Linked DNA regions of Prochlorococcus marinus CUG1415. The protein of the gene in region 1 binds, or shares a complex with, the protein of each later gene. Links are inferred from orthologs where the notes say so. Each region holds a gene or a part of one and is shown on either strand. Other genes may lie near its edges.

Region 1 (8,161 bases):
AACGCACGAAGATGAAGTTGCAAATCGTGCAAAAAAAATAGCCAAATTTAAAGATGGGAAAATAGTTGAATTAAAAGTTAATTAGAATTAGAACCTGTAAGTACTTTCTCTTGAGTTTCATTGTAAATTCTTAAATTCCCATTGGAATTAATATCTTTAATTTTCCATATATGAGAACAAAAACCACTAGGTAAAAATCTTTTAGCAAGGAACTTATTCGCCGATTTGATTACATATTCTTTTTTGTTATTACATTCAACTGAATCATGAAAAGCTTTAAGAACTTTGGCGGTCCAATAATGTTGATTAATATTCTTAGTTTGAAGTACTTTTGATAATGAAATACCTTCTGATGGAGTATGATTTAAAACATTCATGCCAAGACCTATTCTTACATATATAATTTCCTTGCCTCTTGTTATCACCCTTGGTAAAAATCCAATCAACTTTTTTGAACCAAATAAAATATCATTAGGCCATTTCAAACAAACATTTATATTTTCTTTTCTAAGCATTTCACATATCTTAATTCCTAAAGACAAATTAAATATTTGGCTTGTAAATTCTTTTGAAAATATTGGGTAAGCTGCACTTAACCAAATCCCTCCTTTTGGGGAAACCCAAGTTCTTGAGTTTTGGCCAACCCCTGAGAACTGTTCTCTTGCTATTATCGCTACTGGCTGGTTTCTCTTTATTTCAGAATATCTAAGCCAGTTTGTTAGCTCATTTTCAGTACTTTTGCATTTTATTTTGTACTGAAGTTTCCAACTTGGATATTGACCATGAATTTTTTTTAAATAAAAAACTGTCTTTGCTGCAGATCCAATAACTTTCACAAATTCTTTATTAAAACAACGAGCATCTTTTTGAAGATTAGATTAACTTTAATCTGAATAAGTAAATTTTACAAATTGGACAAAAAGTATTTGCCAATAGTGAATAGCAGGAATCCACATCCATTAAAAAATTGTCTTGATAATTTCAAAAAATCATGGGGTGACTTAGATAAACTTTCTAAAATCAACGAAAACTGGAAGGACTTAATCGGTTTGGAACTATTTCAAGAATGCAAACCATTAAATATTGAAAAAAAAATACTTACTATTGCAGTAAATCATCCACAGTGGCGCCAAGCTTTAATCTACAACAAGCATAAATTAAAAGAGAGAATAGAGAAAATTGGAATAACTTTGAATGAAATAAAAATAATACAAAATTATGAACTTAAAAATAAAAATATTAAAGCTACGAATGCAAAGGTAGTCTGGGCTAAGCATCCAAGCAGAATCCATCAAAATAATATTTGTATTTGTAATATCTGTAATTCCCCAACTCCTGAGGGCGAAATCAAAAGATGGGGAAAGTGTTCTTTTTGTTGGAGAAAAATAAATAACTAAATTCTTTATTTAGCTAAAATCAGTATTCCCATTTGCCCCCAAAAAATAGTTTTATATTCAGCTTTTTTAAATCCAACTTTCTGAGCAATTTTTATAAGCTCATTTTTCTTTGGAAAATTTCTAATACTTTTTTCAATATATGCGTACTCTGGACTTAAATTAAAAAGGCGCGAAATGGTCACTACAATAAATCTCAAATATACTTTCTGAAAAATATTAGATAAAGAATTTTTTGTTGAGTGATTAAAATCCAGAAATCCTGCCCTTCCTTTATCTTTCAAAAGGTAAAAAACTTTTTTTATGCCTTCTTCAACATTATTCAAGTTTCTTAATCCATAGGACATGCAAATTCCATCAAAATTTTTTGAATAATCATTAATTTCTAAAACATCTTTAATTTCCCACTTAATAAATTTATTTTTTTTTAGTTCTGATTTTTTCTTTGCAATATTGAGGATATCCTTGGCACTATCAATACCCGTAATTGAGCCCCTTGGACTTACTCTCTCAGAAATTAAGAATGCTAAATCTCCTGTCCCACAGCATAAATCAGCCCAATCTTCACCATTTAAAGGTTCCAATAAATTAACTAATTTCCTTTTCCATAATTTGTGCAGTCCAAAACTTAATAAATTATTCAAAAAGTCATATTTATAAGAAATTTTATTAAATATATTTTTAACTTCGATAGTTTTTGTGAATTTCATTTTTAAATTTTAAAGTACTTTTTTTTGGGGATTAATATAAATTTTTATTCATATGGTCTAATTGGAAGTTTTTTTTCTAGGAGGAATTCTTTTATTTCTTGTAAAGTAAGTTTCTTATCATGAAGTAATGATGCTAAAAGTGCTGCTGATGCCCTGCCTTCTTTGAAAACATTATAGATATCTTCTAGAGAGCCTGCTCCTCCAGAAGCAATTACTGGGATGTTAACAATATTGGCAACAGATTCAGTTAGATCTAAATCATATCCATTCTGAGTCCCATCACCATCCATTGAAGTTAGCAATATTTCCCCCGCGCCTAATTCCTCAACTTTCTTTGCCCAACTTAATACATCTATTCCAGTATTTTCTCGCCCTCCTTTTACATATACCTCCCATTCATCAACCTTATTAACTTTTCTTCTTGCATCAATTGCTATAACGATGCATTGAGTACCAAATTCTCTAGAACTTTTAGAAATTAAATCAGGATTTCTTACCGCTGCGGAATTCAAACTCACTTTATCCGCTCCTGCTCTTAAAAGATCATTAATAGAAGAAACAGAATCTATACCTCCACCTACAGTAAAAGGGATTTTTACTGTTTTTGCTGTCCTAGAGACAAGGCCAACTAATGTCTTCCTATTTTCCACACTTGCTCTAATATCTAAAAATACTAATTCATCTGCGCCTTCATCAGAATACCTACAAGCCAATTCAACAGGATCACCTGAATCTCTCAAGTTAACAAAATTTACACCTTTAACGACTCTGCCATTGGCGACATCTAAACAAGGAATTAAACGAAGAGCTACCATTTTAGTAAAAATTGTCCAAATGCTGTTAATCTTGCATAATAGCTTCCATTTTACCTCTTATGGCTGAAACAAAATTATTACCCAAAATCGGTAGTAAAATCAAAATTAACATTAACAAAGTAAAAGATAGACTACCTGCTAAATTAATTGATCAAATATCCTCTAATCCTAAAGCTGTAATAACAGGCTATAAGATGACAGACGGCAGGAGTATTGGAATCACCGCAAAATTTCAAAATGGTTCACAAAACTGGTTTTTCCCAGAAGAAATTGAGAAAGGTTAAAGAGTAAAGTGAATGATCCCAAACAACTATTAGGCATTAAGGGTGCCTCTGAAACTTCAAGTATATGGAAACTTCGTATACAGTTAATGAAGCCAATTACGTGGATCCCTTTAATATGGGGTGTTATTTGTGGAGCAGCTGCAAGTGGAAATTTTAAATGGACATTTAGTAATGTTTTAGCTTCACTTGCATGCATGTTAATGAGTGGGCCTCTTCTAGCAGGTTATACACAAACCATAAATGATTTTTTTGATAAAGAAATTGATGCAATCAACGAACCAAATAGACCTATTCCTTCTGGGAAAATTTCAATTAAAGATGTAAAAATCCAAATCTGGGTATTACTTATTGCAGGCCTAATAGTTGCTTTTCTATTAGATTTATATGCTAAACATAACTTTCCCTCCGTCTTACTTTTAGCATTAGGAGGATCTTTTGTTAGTTATATATATTCTGCTCCACCTCTTAAATTAAAACAAAATGGTTGGCTTGGAAATTATGCATTAGGCGCATCATATATAGCTTTACCTTGGTGGGCAGGACAAGCCTTGTTTGGGAAATTAACTATTGTGACGGCATTACTAACTCTTGCTTATAGCCTCTCTGGGCTTGGTATTGCTGTTATTAATGATTTCAAAAGCGTTGAAGGAGACTCAAAGTTAGGATTGAATTCTTTACCCGTAGTATTTGGAATTAAAAATGCAAGCAGAATCAGTGCAGGGCTCATTGACATTTTTCAATTAGCAATGGTTGTAGTATTAGTCATTATTGGTCAACATTTAGCCTCTGTGATTTTGGTTTTATTGGTAATTCCACAAATTACATTTCAAGATATGTGGTTACTAAGAGATCCTCTAAAGTTTGATGTCAAATATCAAGCAAGTGCCCAACCCTTTCTTATAACTGGAATGTTAGTTACAGCTTTAGCAATAGGACATAGTTTTTTAGTTGCTTAAGGTGCAAAAGATTAAATCCAAATCTTTTGTTTTAATAATTCCTATATTAATATTTTCTGGAATATTTTTTTATTTTTATAATCTAATATTTACTACATTAAAATTTGACATATCTAAAAATAAAAGTTCTCGCGCAACCAAATATTCTTATGTAATATCATCTTCTGATAATAAGATACTGAGCAAATTAAGCCGCAAATTTGAAATAGACAATAGTAAAAATAAAATTCCATATTTTCTTAAAAATTCTTTTATATCTTCGGAGGATAAAAGATTTTATAAACATAATGGAATAGATTTAAAAAGTATTTCACGTGCCCTTTTTCAAAATATTAGAAGTGGTTATGTTAAGGAAGGAGGAAGTACGATTACGCAACAAGTTGCTAGATTACTTTTTCTAAATAATGATTTAAGTTTCCAAAGAAAAATCAAAGAAATACTTATATCACTCATACTTGAATTTAGATATGACAAAAATCAAATTTTGAAATTATATTTAAATAATATTTATTTAGGATCAGGAGCTTATGGGGTTAACGAGGCTTCTCAAGTTTATTTTGGAAAACTAATAGAAGAATTGACATTATCAGAGATCGCTTTAATTGCAGGATTGGCTCCAGCTCCATCAATTTATTCACCTTATCAAAATATAGAACTAGCTATTAAAAATAGAAATAAAGTTCTTGAATCAATGTATGTTGATGGATATATTTCTCTTGCAAATAAGAATAAGGCTATTAAAGAGAAAATAAACTTAAATTATCAAAAAGCTGATAATTTTTTAGATGATAAATTACTAATAAATTTTATTCTTGAGGCAACAAATAAAAGAATTAAAAATAAAAGTGATTATAAGTTTTTAAGGATTAAATCTTCTATCAATAAAGATTGGCAAGAAAAGGCCCAAGAAATTTCAAGATATGCTGGGCCTAAAGAACTTGAGTTTGCTCTGTTATCAATCGAATCAAACACAGGACTAATCAGGACAATGGTAACCAGCAGAAATCCATCAATTAATGAATATAATAGAGTGATTTCATCTGTAAGACCTTTAGGTTCTACTTTTAAAATAATTCCTTATGCTGCTGCATTAATAGAGGGGATAAAATTAAGCGATAAATTTGAGGACTTACCAAGATGCTGGGAAAGTTATTGCCCAAAAAATTTTGCAGAAGAGTATAGAGGTTCTATATCTTTGATTGAATCATTTAAAATTTCATCCAATATTGTTCCAATATCAATAACAAAAAAAGTCGGCTTAAGAAATATTATTAATCTAGCGAATTCATTTGGTTTAGGTTATGAACAAGAGTTTAAGGAATTCCCATCATTAGCTATTGGTTCTTACGGAGATACTCTTTTAAACATTACAAATGCATATTCTGCAATAAATAATAGTGGGAAGATTCAAAGCCCTAGCATCTTAGAAAAAATAGAATCATTTAATAATCAATCCATTTGGAAGAAAAAATTTTCTTCAAAGAAAATATTAGATTTAAAAGTAAACAAAAAAATAAATAAGCTTCTTGAAAAATCTGTAAAAGAAGGCACCTCGAAAGCAGCCTCTATAAAAGGAAAGAAAATTTATGGGAAAACAGGAACATCTGATGGGAATAAAGATCTTTGGTTTATTGGTTCACTTTATAACCTTACAACAGGAATTTGGATAGGTTATGACGATAACAAGGAATCCGAATTATCTAGTGGGAATGCAGCTTATTTATGGAGGAAATTTATAGCTGAAATTTATAAAATCCCAGTTAAAAATTAAATGATATTTTTAAGATTTATAAGAAATTGTTGCAGCATAAAATCCATCACCAGGATATTCTAAACTAGGTAAAATTTGTTTCTGGCTAACCAATTTTAAACCTTTGTTTTTTTCAATAAATCGTTCAATTAATAGATTATTTTCATCAGGACAAATAGTACAAGTTGAATAAACTAAAGTTCCATCTTTTTTCAAAAGAGGAACAATACTCTCTAATAGTTTTTCCTGCAATAAAGTTAAGGATATTATTTTTTCTTTACTTAAAGACCATCTAGAATCTGGATTCCTGGAAAGAGTTCCAATCCCAGAACAGGGAGCATCTAACAAAATCTTATCAAAATAAGATATGAATTTTGGATGTAATTCAATCAAACTTGTTGCATCAGCCTTGAGGGTCTTTACAGATTTTAAATTTAACCTTTCTAAATTTGATTGAAGTATTTTCAATCTTTTTTCTGATCTATCTACAGCTAGTATTTCAGCATTATCATTTGCTAATTCTGCCAAGTGAGTAGATTTACTTCCTGGAGCTGCACAAGCATCTAAAATCTTTTCACCTTCTTTTGGATTTAATAGAGGTGCTACCCACTGAGAAGATCTATCTTGAATTGTCCAAAGCCCATCACTATACCCTGGTAAGTTTTTAATAGATCTTGGATTAGATTTTAAAGTAATTCCATTATTTAAATCTTTAATAATTTCAGCATCAATTTTATTTTCATAAAGTACTTTCAAAAATTTATCTAAATCAGTTTTTAGTGAATTAATTCTCAAATCAATTGAAGGTTTTTTATTAAATGACTTAATTATATTTTCACCCTCGCTATTGCCTAACCATTTATAAAGATCATTTACAAGCCATAATGGCAATGACTCAATATATGAAATTCTTTCTTTTCTATCAGAAGATAATTTTGGAAAAATTTGATTTTTTAATTTTCTAGATGCATTTCTCAATATCGCATTCACAGTGCCTGCTAAACCATTTAAATCTGTTTTTTTAGCTACTTCTACAGTGGTAGAAATAGCTGCTGGAAAAGGAATTTTGTCCATTTTTAATAATTGATATAAACCTATATGTAAAAGCCATCTTAATTTTGGAGGCTGCTTTTTATGAGTAATTTTTGATGTATGATCCAACCAAAGATCTAGAAATTTTCTGTACCTTATACATCCAAAAGATAATTCAGTAATAAAAGCAATATCAAGAGGATTAAATTGATAATTTTTTAAAACCTTTTCAAGGGCATGATCAGAAAAATCACCTGAACTAACTTTTAATAAAATTTCCCAAGCTGCTTTTCTTTGTAAATATCCAATACTCAAAATATAATTTATTTTTAAAGATAACTTTAATATACAAAATATTTTAAAATTTAAACTACTTTTTCAATTGAAGAATTGAACCAAATAAAACCTAAGATAGAGATGAGTGTCAGATTAAATCCTAAAAAAAGAAAGATATTTAGAGAATGGATTCTTTCTCGAAAAAATAATTTTTTCTCTTCTTGATACTTCATTAATAAAATAAAAACTTAATCAGGAATTTAAACGGCAACCTATATTTATACATCCTGCATCAAGCATTCTTCCTAATTTAATGGCTATAGATTCCTCTAACCTTGTGAAATTAGATTGATGGGTAGTTATCCAATCTAATTCAGAAAAAGTGATGATACCAGTTAAATTACTTTTCAAGAAGAGGGTTCCAATATTCATTGCTGGACTTAGACTTTAATTAAAATAACATCAAATTGTAATATTTCGTAATAATATAATATTCTCTTAATTTTTCAAAATCAGCTAAAGATTATTTATCTTAAATTATTGAATATCTCTTAAAAATTTATCGGCCGTTCTAAAATGATTATTTAATTTTTCCTCTGACATTTTGTCAAGATTTCTTGTTAACATTGCCAGCCTATATTGCTTTCTAAAAAAGCTTTCATTATCTTTAATAAATTTCCAAAATAAGCCATCCCATATTTCACACCACGGGCCACTTTTAAAATTTGACATTTTTTTTACATAATTAGAGCTTGATATATATGGTTTAGTTGAGAAAATACCTCCATCACTAAACTGGCTCATTCCATAAACATTTGGAACCATCACCCAATCATAAGAATCAATAAACATTTCCATAAACCATTTATAAACTTGGTTGGGGTGAATTCTACATAGAAGCATAAAGTTGCCAATAATCATTAGCCTCTCAATATGATGACAAT
Region 2 (5,642 bases), 590 kb from region 1 along the record:
CATAACCTAATCTTGTTAAATTTTTATCTACAGAAAGACATGGGACAAGAATCATACTTATCTGGTTATAACTTAATGAAAAAGAATTATTTGGACTTAGTATTCCCTCAGAATCTTTTGTGAGAGGTTCTTCATCCCATGGATAAAATAATAATTCATTTTTATCTTTACATCTGGGCAAAGCTAAAGAAAATTTTTCCTTAAGACTTCTAATATCTACTTCATTTCTTAGAGGCCAATATATTGCTATGTAACCAATATTTTTATATTCCTTAATAAATGAATCAACATATAATTTTACATTCTTTTCTACATTTTCTCTTTGATTTAGAGAAATCTCATCTCTAAGTTTTCTAAAGGTATGCCTCTCCAATTTCTTTTTTTTAGAAATAGTCATATTGAATCTTCAGTTGATGCCATCTTCATTTAGTTTTGTGAGAGCTATTGCCAAGGCATCTGCCGAATCATCAGGTTTTGGAGGTTTTTTAAGTTCTAAGATATACATAACAGCATCAAGAACTTCTTTCTTAGATGCTTTTCCAGACCCAGCAATGGTTAATTTTATCTGAGCAGGAGAATATTCACTAACATGAATTTTTTTTGAGGCCAATACCATCATAATTACGCCTCTAGCCTGCACCACACTAATGGTAGTGCTTGATCTGTAAAAGAAAAATTTTTCCACCGCCGCTGATGTTGGATTCCAATGATTTATTAATTCATTAAGATCTTTGAATATCTCATAAAGTCTATCTTCTTCTTTTTTATCTTTACCTGTCTCAATGACACCACAATCTAATAATATCTTTTTTTCATTTTCTATTTCAATAATTCCATAACCAACTCTAGCTAATCCAGGGTCAATCCCAATTATTCTCACTGTAATTAAGCTTCTGCAGACAATTGAAATTTTGAAAGATTTTCTTTTTCATCTAAATCAAATACTTTACAAAAAGCTTGAATAACTCTTTCACCTGAATCAACTTGTTCTAAGGGATCTTTTCTTAGTCTGTGTCTTAAAGAACAAGAAATAACCCTTGCTATGTCATCTTCTTGCACTTCAGTTCTGCCCTCAAAAGCTGCAATTGCCCTTGCCGACCTATTTGTAACAATATCTCCACGTAAACCATCAACATCTAGTTCTCCGCAGATTGCAGAAATATTCAATCTTAGGTCATCGTCCATTTGAACAGAATTTAATATTTCTTGTGCTTTAATAACCTTTTGTTGAAGTTCATCCTGTTGTTTCTCAACGCTCAATGAAAACTCATCAGGATTATCGTCAAAAGAAGTTCTTTGATCTACAACCTGAACTCTTAATTCAGCATCTCTAACTGTCTTAACCTCAACACTCATTCCAAACCTATCTAATAGTTGAGGTCTTAATTCACCTTCTTCTGGATTCCCTGAACCAATAAGGACAAATCTAGCAGGGTGTCGAACTGATACTCCCTCCCTTTCAACTGTATTCCATCCGGAAGCAGCCGAATCTAACAGTACATCTACTAAATGATCATCTAGCAAATTGACTTCATCAACATATAGTAAACCCCTATTAGCTTTTGCCAATAATCCAGGTTCAAATGCCTTAACACCTTCGCTCAAAGCCTTCTCTATATCTATAGTTCCACAAAGCCTGTCTTCAGTAGCCCCTAAAGGTAAATCCACCATAGGTACTTGTTTTTGAATACTTTCTAGATTTTCTCCTTGAACAAGTTTTTCCAAAACTTCTTTACTCTGCAAATCAGGGTCAATTAGAGAACTATTATATGGATCATCTTTAACAACGTCTATTGCAGGCAACAAATCAGCCAAGGCCCTAATTGTAGTAGACTTCCCTGTCCCTCTATCACCCATTATCATCACTCCTCCAATTCTTGGATCAATAACATTTAACAAGAGAGCTAATTTCATTTCTTCCTGACCAATTACAGCTGTAAAGGGAAAAACTCTTCTTTTCTTTGTTGTAGTCACAGTTTTAGTTTTCTTAATATTCAAATAATCAATAGATGCTACTTCAGAAAATGTTTTTAGTAAATATCCCTATCAAATTTAAACTACAGAGAAATAAAAACTAATTTAATTTTTAAGTACCTAATTTTTGTTTGAATTATTCAAAAACCAGTTTATTTGATGGACAATTCCTCTCAAAACATTTATTTCGTGCATTGATGTATTTGCCCTTAAAATGTAATTCTTAAATTTACTTATTTTTGCCCTTGAGGTATGTTTCAGAAGATATCCAACTCGCAGAAGCATTTCCTCTATCTCCACAAATGAATCACGTATTTGTTTTGAGGATGCAAGATTAAACAATTCTAAATCCTTATTAAAATTTCTATTAGAAGACTTATTTAATTCATACAAAACTATTGCAACTGCGTGAGAAAGATTTAAAGAGGGATTATTCTGTGAAGTTGGGATCTTAAAAGTTTTATTTGCCAGAAGTATTTCACTATTCGTTAAACCTCTATCTTCTCTTCCAAATATAATTGCTAAATTACTTATCTTTTTAAAAGACACAGTCCAATTAAAAATATCTTCAGAAGATTCAAAATAGGAATCTTTACTTTCATCAATTCTTCCACAAGATGCGAGAACTAAATCACAATCAAAAATAGCTTGTTCTAAATTATCAAAAATCTTGCAATGATCAATATATTTTTGACCCTTTAGGGCCATTTTTTTTGCTTCTAAAGAAAATATATCGCATTTTGGCGAAACAATTCTTAATTCTTCAACTTCAAAGTTGGAGCATAATCTTGCAACACTCCCGACATTTAAAGGTCCTTTTGGTTCAACTAATATAACTTTTAAATTAGAAAAATTTTTCTCCAAAATCACTCTAGGCTATGTAGATATTTTAATAAATTGGACATGTTTACAGGATCAATTTCAAAACTTGGCATAGGAGGAGTAAGGCCACCAGTAACTTGTTTTATTATCTCTTTATCATTTAAACGTTGAGTAATTGAGTGTAAGTCTGGACCCACTAATCCTCTTGCTGTAATTCCATGACATCCAACGCAATTTATCTTAAAAAGAGAGTCTCCTTCCTTAGCAGATCCATTAAGCTCAAGAGTTTCAATAATATATTTATTATTTTCACGATGATTTAAGAAAACTATTGAAAAACATATTAATAAAACTATAAAAACAATAAAAAACTTTTTCAAGAATTCTTTTTTAAAGTCTCTTTCTGCTGCAGATGATGAAGATGTTGACACAAAAAATAATCTCTATGTAACAATTGTGTATAAGAAATTCAAAAAAGGCAAAAAAATGATCGAGCCTCTTCTATGTGGAATTGTTTTAGGGTTAGTGCCCATAACTCTTCTTGGATTATTCGTAAGTGCATGGAATCAATACAGAAGAGGTTCAGGGATTTTGGACCTTGATTAAAAATGTTAATCTTGACTGTCCATAGTCTCTAACATCTATAGTTTCCCATAAACTCTTTTTTTTAATATTTAGTTTTTGAGAATGTTCACAAATAACTATTGAATCTTTTTTTAAAAAATTACAATTAAATATTTGATATAAAACTAATTCATGAAAATTCACATCATATGGAGGGTCTAGGTAAACAAAATCAAATTTTAATTTATTCATAATTTTAGATGATATGTTTCTTTCGTAATTTGGTTTTGTCCAGGTCAAAACGTCTTTACAAATAACATCAATATCGTTTTTTCTATTATCTATATCTTGCAACGATAATAGATTTTTTAAACAAATTTTTGAATTGTTTTTGTTTTTTTCAATTGCAATAATTTTTCTTGCACCATGATTATATGCTTCACAAGATATTGCTCCTGTTCCACTAAATAAATCTAACCAATTACTATTCTCAACTCTATTGTTCAATATATTAAAAATAGCCTCTCTAACTCTCAACGTTGTAGGTCTTGTATAACTATTATTTGGACTATGTAGTCTTTTACCTCCTATTAATCTTAAGTTTGCCTTCATCCGTAATATTAGTTATTGAATATTATTCAACCATCTTCTCAAAAGTTTTTCCCCCGTTTTACCAGATTTTTCTGGATGAAATTGACAAGCTAATAAATTATCACTTTCAATTATCGCTGTTAATTTTTCAGAACCATAATTAACCTGAGCTGCAATAATATTGAGGTCCTCTGGGATCGCATGATAGGAATGTACAAAATATACCCAATCATTTAATTCTTCTAGATCTAATAAAGTATTTGTTTTTTTAGGTAAAAGCTGGCACCAACCCATATGAGGAATTCTTTGGTTAACTATATTAGGTATTTTTTGTATTTTGCCCTTTACAATGCCTAGTCCTTGAACTTTTCCTTCATCACTAGATTCAAAAAGGAGTTGAAGACCTAAACAAATACCTAAAAAAGACTTCCCACTATTAATCCAATTTTTCAAATCAGATATCAAATCCATATTTACAAGATTATCCATTGCAGGATCAAATGCTCCAACACCAGGAAGTATTATCGCCTTACAATCCTTTGATTCACTAAAGTTTTTAATTAAGAGTATTTCTTCTCCAAGACTTTCTAGAGATTTTGTTACGGAATGAATGTTGCCCATTCCATAGTCTACAAGTCCAATTTTATGCAAAACTCTTTTTTATAGATGCTTAGTTAAAGTGCTCGAAAGAGTTGCTTTTGGTACAGCTCCAACCACAGTATCTACCTTTTGACCTCCTTTAAAGATCATTAATGTTGGAATACTTCTAATTCCATATTGACTCGCAACATTTGGATTCTCATCTGTGTTTAATTTAAAAACTTTAATTTTCCCTTCAAAGTCTTTAGAGATTTCTTCTACCACTGGTGCAACCATCCTACATGGACCGCACCATGGCGCCCAAAAATCAACCAATACTGGTAGATCACTTTGCAGTACATCCTTGTCAAATGAAGAATCAGTTACGGCTGGAGCTGATGACATAATTTAAATATTCCTTTTTGAAAATTTAGCAGGCTATTCTTTTAAGTGATGATTTCATTACAGATAAAATAATATAAGTAACAAAATATCAAAAAAAGCCCGATTAATCGGGCTATTTAGTGTGTGAGGAGTATGGGGTTTCCCCCATTTTTTAATAATAACTCCTAATGCGAAATTTGTTCAATTTAAATGAAAAATAACTAAGGAGTTCTAATTTGCTTCATGACAAATTATTTACCCATTCCAAGCTGTTGAGCTTTTTGATAAACCTTACCCTCTGTTAGAAGAGATGGTGCAATAACTATTTCAACCTCTTGCATTTCTTTGATGTTTTTAGCTCCAAGAGTGCTCATTGATGTTCTAATTGCCCCTAATAAATTATGTGTACCGTCATCAAGCAAGGCAGGGCCTCTAATTATCCTTTCTAAAGATCCTGTAGAGCCAACTTCAATTCTTGTCCCTCTAGGCAAGATTGGACTTGGAGTAGCCATACCCCAGTGAAATCCTTTACCTGGAGCATTTGAGGATTTAGCAATTGGCGAACCAATCATTACAGCATCTGCTCCACATGCTAAGCATTTACAAATATCTCCGCCTGTAACAATTCCTCCATCACCAATAATAGGGATATAACGGCCATTTTCTTTATAATAATCATCTCTAGCTGAACTACAATCAGCTATTGCAGTAGCTTGAGGAATTCCAAT

The links. The genes of interacting proteins can lie anywhere in the genome.
Region 2: the proteins of hisF (region 1) and hisH are in contact, whole or in part, in a crystal structure (PDB 6RU0), measured with the Thermotoga maritima proteins. The link is inferred for Prochlorococcus marinus CUG1415 from one-to-one orthologs. Residues at the interface, in WP_004080486.1 of Thermotoga maritima: Met1, Leu2, Ala3, Arg5, Ser40, Glu41, Asp45, Glu46, Ala70, Glu71, Ile73, Asp74, Ile75, Pro76, Phe77, Asp98, Lys99, Ser122, Gln123, Glu161, Thr195, Leu196, Asn247, Arg249, Glu251; in WP_004080484.1 of Thermotoga maritima: Asn15, Arg18, Arg22, Arg117, Leu118, Pro119, His120, Met121, Gly122, Trp123, Asn124, Asn134, Gly135, Tyr136, Tyr138, Val140, Tyr158, Glu180, Lys181, Ser182, Ser183, Lys184, Ile185.

Annotation. Positions count from the first base shown.
Region 1 is NZ_JAAORL010000001.1:407,979-416,139, reverse strand. The notes cover bases 1,035-4,027. They hold hisF (imidazole glycerol phosphate synthase subunit HisF), read right to left. Parts: upstream 2,920-4,027; coding sequence 2,149-2,919; downstream 1,035-2,148. Other genes in these bases: chlG (chlorophyll synthase ChlG), read left to right, coding at 3,212-4,027; petP (cytochrome b6f subunit PetP), read left to right, coding at 2,979-3,203; ubiE (bifunctional demethylmenaquinone methyltransferase/2-methoxy-6-polyprenyl-1,4-benzoquinol methylase UbiE), read right to left, coding at 1,403-2,104; HA143_RS02380 (DUF721 domain-containing protein), read left to right, coding at 1,035-1,397. Outside these bases: HA143_RS02390 (ABC transporter ATP-binding protein), read left to right, coding at 1-85; HA143_RS02385 (biotin--[acetyl-CoA-carboxylase] ligase), read right to left, coding at 78-836; more of HA143_RS02380, read left to right, coding at 936-1,034; more of chlG, read left to right, coding at 4,028-4,159; HA143_RS02355 (transglycosylase domain-containing protein), read left to right, coding at 4,161-5,930; HA143_RS02350 (16S rRNA (cytosine(967)-C(5))-methyltransferase), read right to left, coding at 5,940-7,256; HA143_RS02345 (hypothetical protein), read right to left, coding at 7,470-7,649; HA143_RS02340 (cryptochrome/photolyase family protein), read right to left, coding at 7,755-8,161.
Region 2 is NZ_JAAORL010000001.1:996,792-1,002,433, forward strand. What follows is about bases 2,794-5,528. They hold hisH (imidazole glycerol phosphate synthase subunit HisH), read right to left. Parts: upstream 4,603-5,528; coding sequence 3,985-4,602; downstream 2,794-3,984. Other genes in these bases: HA143_RS05775 (RNA methyltransferase), read right to left, coding at 2,794-2,844; HA143_RS05780 (cytochrome c), read right to left, coding at 2,841-3,227; petG (cytochrome b6-f complex subunit V), read left to right, coding at 3,283-3,402; rsmD (16S rRNA (guanine(966)-N(2))-methyltransferase RsmD), read right to left, coding at 3,379-3,972; trxA (thioredoxin), read right to left, coding at 4,612-4,935. Outside these bases: HA143_RS05760 (5-formyltetrahydrofolate cyclo-ligase), read right to left, coding at 1-397; crossover junction endodeoxyribonuclease RuvC, read right to left, coding at 407-880; bchI (magnesium chelatase ATPase subunit I), read right to left, coding at 886-1,974; more of HA143_RS05775, read right to left, coding at 2,095-2,793; more of HA143_RS05805, read right to left, coding at 5,529-5,642. UniProt on the Escherichia coli protein: IGPS catalyzes the conversion of PRFAR and glutamine to IGP, AICAR and glutamate. The HisH subunit catalyzes the hydrolysis of glutamine to glutamate and ammonia as part of the synthesis of IGP and AICAR.